DNA from 2 places in the Streptomyces sp. R33 genome. Region 1 is predicted to be linked to the other one. Evidence: riboswitches for the same ligand, from Rfam matches in the RefSeq annotation. Region 1 holds a riboswitch; the other holds the start of a gene.
The links. A riboswitch is a leader RNA that binds a small molecule or an ion and turns the genes downstream of it on or off. The one in region 1 is predicted to bind glycine.
Positions count from the first base shown of each region.

Region 2: it holds a riboswitch for glycine, as region 1 does, so the genes downstream of both, gcvT (glycine cleavage system aminomethyltransferase GcvT) here and gcvP (aminomethyl-transferring glycine dehydrogenase) in region 1, are expected to answer to the same signal.

Region 1 is NZ_CP165727.1:7,012,891-7,015,085, reverse strand. Features, by position in the region: gene gcvP (aminomethyl-transferring glycine dehydrogenase) at 1-1,254, opposite strand, end outside; glycine riboswitch at 1,453-1,551, opposite strand; gene AB5J51_RS32270 (PRC-barrel domain-containing protein) at 1,665-2,036, shown strand; gene AB5J51_RS32265 (DNA polymerase IV) at 2,033-2,195, opposite strand, start outside.
Region 2 is NZ_CP165727.1:3,078,665-3,080,859, forward strand. Features, by position in the region: gene AB5J51_RS13820 (AAA family ATPase) at 1-621, opposite strand, end outside; glycine riboswitch at 816-919, shown strand; gene gcvT (glycine cleavage system aminomethyltransferase GcvT) at 1,104-2,195, shown strand, end outside.

The sequences.
Region 1 (2,195 bases):
GTTGACCCCGCCCTCACGGGCCGCGGCGACGACCTGGGCGGCCTTGCCGGGCACCCGGGCGGTCAGGGTGTCGAAGTACGAGCCGTGCACGAGCTCGACCCCGCCGGCCGTCAGACCGGCCGCGATCAGGGCCGCGTAGCGGTGCGTACGGCGGGCGATCGTCCGCAGGCCGTCCGGGCCGTGGTAGACGGCGTACATGCCGGCCATGACGGCGAGCAGCACCTGCGCGGTGCAGATGTTGCTGGTGGCCTTCTCACGGCGGATGTGCTGCTCACGGGTCTGCAGCGCCAGGCGGTAGGCCTTGTTGCCGTCCGCGTCCACGGAGACGCCGACGAGGCGGCCCGGCAGCGAGCGGGCGTGCTTGTCCTGGACGGCCATGTAGCCGGCGTGCGGGCCGCCGAAGCCCATCGGGACGCCGAAGCGCTGGGTGGTGCCGACGGCGATGTCCGCGCCGAGCGCGCCCGGCGAGGTCAGCAGGGTCAGGGCGAGCAGGTCGGCGGCGACGGCGACGATCGCGCCGAGCCCGTGCGCCTGGTCGATGACCGGCTTGATGTCCCGGACGGCACCGGAGGCGCCGGGGTACTGGAGGAGCACGCCGTAGACGCCGCGCTCGGCGACCTCGGCCGGGATGCCCTCGGACAGGTCGGCGACGACGACCTCGATGCCGATCGGCTCGGCGCGGGTCTCGATCACGGCGATGGTCTGCGGCAGAGCGTCGGCGTCGACGAGGAAGACGTTCCCCTTGGACTTGCCCACGCGGCGGGCCAGCGTCATGGCCTCGGCGGCCGCGGTGCCCTCGTCGAGCAGCGACGCGCCGGAGGTCGGCAGGCCGGTGAGGTCGGCGACGACGGTCTGGAAGTTGAGCAGCGCCTCGAGGCGGCCCTGCGAGATCTCGGGCTGGTAGGGCGTGTACGCCGTGTACCAGGCCGGGTTCTCCATGACGTTGCGCAGGATCACCGGCGGCGTGAAGGTCCCGTAGTACCCGAGACCGATCATCGGCGTCAGGACCTGGTTGCGATCGGCGAGCGAACGCAGCTCGGCCAGCACCTCGGCCTCGGTCAGCGCCTCGGGCAGGTCAAGCGCCTCGGCGCTCTTGATCACATCCGGTACCGCGGCGGCGGTCAGTTCGTCCAGCGAGCCGTAGCCCACGTGGGCGAGCATCTTCGCCTGCGCCTCGGCATCCGGGCCGATGTGGCGCTGCTCGAAGGGGATGCCTCGCTCCAGCTGGGAGAGCGGAATGCGGTTGGCGGTCATGTACGGAGGCCTCCTGGGTCGTACGACCTGCGAGGGGCACCACGGCGCGGGCACCCGGACGGCCTCCCCCTCTGTCATCTCAACCTGAGAGCTTCACCGGAGTCGCGGGGATGGCCCGCGGATTCCGGCTTTCACCGTCGGTGAGGAGAGGAACCGGCGCTGCGCACCCGGTACCTGCCCCTGCTTTCCAGAGTGGCCTCGTCACGTGCGGTACGTATGCCTGAGAGATTCCGGGGAGGATTTGCTCCTTCGGCGCCTCCGTCATGCTCACTCGGAGGACTCTCCCGCACAGGGTCAACAGCCGTCACCCAGCCTACCAGCGAGGTTCCGGGACCTCCCTCGAGTGGCCCCCACTGCGGAAATGCACTTTTGTAGTCGTTACGGAGGAGTTGCGACCATTTGGAGGGACCGTGCAGACCGACATCGATCCGCGCAGCCTGATCGGCCGCAAGGCGTTCGACCGCAACGGAACCAAGATCGGCACCGTCGACGAGGTCTACCTCGACGATGCCACAGGCGTGCCCGAGTGGGCCGCCGTACGGACGGGCCTGTTCAGCCGGGACGCGTTCGTCCCGCTGGAACCGAGCGAGGTGGTCGACGACACCCTGCGGGTCCCCTTCGAACGCTCCCTCATCAAGGACGCCCCTGACTTCGGCGTCGGCCGCCACCTCTCCCCCGAACAGGAGCTGCAGCTCTACCACCACTACGGACTGGACGTCTCCCTCCCCTCGGACATCCAGCGCGACTTCGGCCGCCTGGCGAACGGCGACGACACCCCCTAGCCCTCTTCCGGTACGGGTTCGCCCACCGCCGGGTCGCCCACGAGGGGCAGCGGATCGGACGGCTCCAGCTCGGGGTCGTCCACCCGGAAGGTGCGCACCCGGCCCGGTGGCGATCCGGGCCGCTCGAACCGCACGGTCACCCTCCCGACCCCGCTGCCC
Region 2 (2,195 bases), 3.9 Mb from region 1:
GCGGTCCAGGAGGACCGCCGACGTGCAGCCCGCGGGGAGGCGGCCCGATTCCGCTTCGCGCAGCAGCCGGGCCACCGCGCCCCGATGGCGGGCGAAGGCGTACGCCGACACCCCCCGCCCCCGCGCCGCCTGCCCGGACAGGGCCTCCTCGGGGGTGGTGTCCAGCAGCAGCAGGTGCAGCGCCCGGCCCCGCCGCCGTGCGGCCGCGGCCAGCAGGCTCCGCACCCAGCTCTGCGTCCCGCAGTCGTGCACCACCGCGGAGGCCCCGGAACGCAGCGTCCGCCACAGCCCCCAGTAGTGCGCGAAGCGGACCAGCGGCCGGTAGACCGCGTACGGCAGCGCCCGCGGCATCCGCCGCTCCCAGCGCTCGCGCACGTCCTGGGAGTCGATGCCGCCACCCTGCACCGCCCGCTTGATCAGCGTGCTCTTGCCGCCGCCGGGCAGGCCGGACACCACGACGATGTCCCCTTCGGCGAAGCCGAGCCACTGCGGTCCGTGCGGCCCCCGGCCGCGCAGGTCGCGTACGGGACCGCCGGCGGAGCGCGCCCGCCGCGCCGCCGGCACTCCCTCCACGGCTCCCGTCCCGGTCGCCGCCAGCACTCCGAATCTCCGCACAGTGATCGCCTTCCCCCATCGGGCCCGCAGGGCCCCTCATGCCCACTGAGTGTAAAGAGACGGTAATCCGGCACCGCCCGGTTCCGGCCTGAGCTTCCGGGCACCTGACCGGTCCGTACGTTCTTTCGGGCCCGACCGCCCGATCACCCGGACGGCGTGCAATGATGTGCGCCATCTGGACCAACTGCATACCGGCCGCTTGAATCCGCGCGGGAGAGTCCCGGCAGGCCGTGAGGCCGTGCCCGGGCGCCGAAGGAGCAAGTTCCTCCCTTGAATCTCTCAGGCCCCGTACCGCGTGGATGAGGCAGATCTGAAAAGCGAGCCGCGCCGCCGTCCCTCACGACGGCATCCGCGTGCGCTCCACCCAAGGTGCAAGTCGAGGTTCCCCGGGTCCGACCGGGAACTCTCGGCGAACCTCTCAGGTTCCGATGACAGATGGGGAGGATCGTCCTCGTCATGTCATGCCCTGGGACCCGGGAGCCACACCCATGAGCACTGCCCCCCGCCTGACCGCCCTCGATGCGCTGCACCGTTCGCTCGGTGCGACCATGACCGATTTCGCGGGCTGGGACATGCCCCTGCGGTACGCCAGTGAGCGCGACGAGCACAACGCCGTCCGCACCAAGGCCGGTCTGTTCGACCTGTCCCACATGGGCGAGATCACGCTGACCGGCCCGGAGGCCGTCAAGGCCCTGGACTACGCGCTGGTCGGCAACATCTCCACCGTCGGCGTCGGCCGCGCCCGCTACACGCACATCTGCCAGGAGGACGGCGGGATCGTCGACGACCTGATCGTCTACCGCCTGGGCGAGACCGAGTACATGGTCGTCGCGAACGCCTCCAACGCCCAGGTCGTCCTGGACGCCCTGACCGAGCGCGCCGCCGGGTTCGACACCGAGGTCCGCGACGACCGCGACGCGTACGCGCTGATCGCCGTCCAGGGCCCGGAGTCCCCCGGCATCCTCGCCTCCCTCACGGACGCCGACCTGGACGGCCTGAAGTACTACGCCGGCCTGCCGGGCACCGTCGCGGGCGTGCCCGCGCTGATCGCGCGTACGGGCTACACGGGCGAGGACGGCTTCGAGCTGTTCGTCGCCCCCGAGCACGCCGTCGAGCTGTGGCAGGCGCTGACCAAGGCCGGCGAGGGCGTCGGCCTGGTCCCGGCGGGCCTGTCCTGCCGGGACACCCTGCGCCTGGAGGCGGGCATGCCGCTGTACGGGCACGAGCTGACCACCTCCCTCACCCCGTTCGACGCGGGGCTGGGCCGGGTCGTGAAGTTCGAGAAGGAGGGCGAGTTCGTGGGCCGCGCCGCCCTGGAGGCCGCCGCCGAGCGCGCCGCCACGAACCCGCCGCGCAAGCTGGTCGGCCTGATCGCCGAGGGCCGCCGCGTCCCGCGCGCCGGCTTCCCCGTCGTGGCCGGCGGGCAGGTCATCGGCGAGGTCACGTCGGGTGCCCCGTCCCCGACGCTGGGCAAGCCGATCGCGATGGCGTACGTGGACGCGGCGCACGCCGCGCCCGGCACCTCCGGCGTCGGCGTGGACATTCGCGGTACGCATGAGCCGTACGAGGTCGTGGCCCTG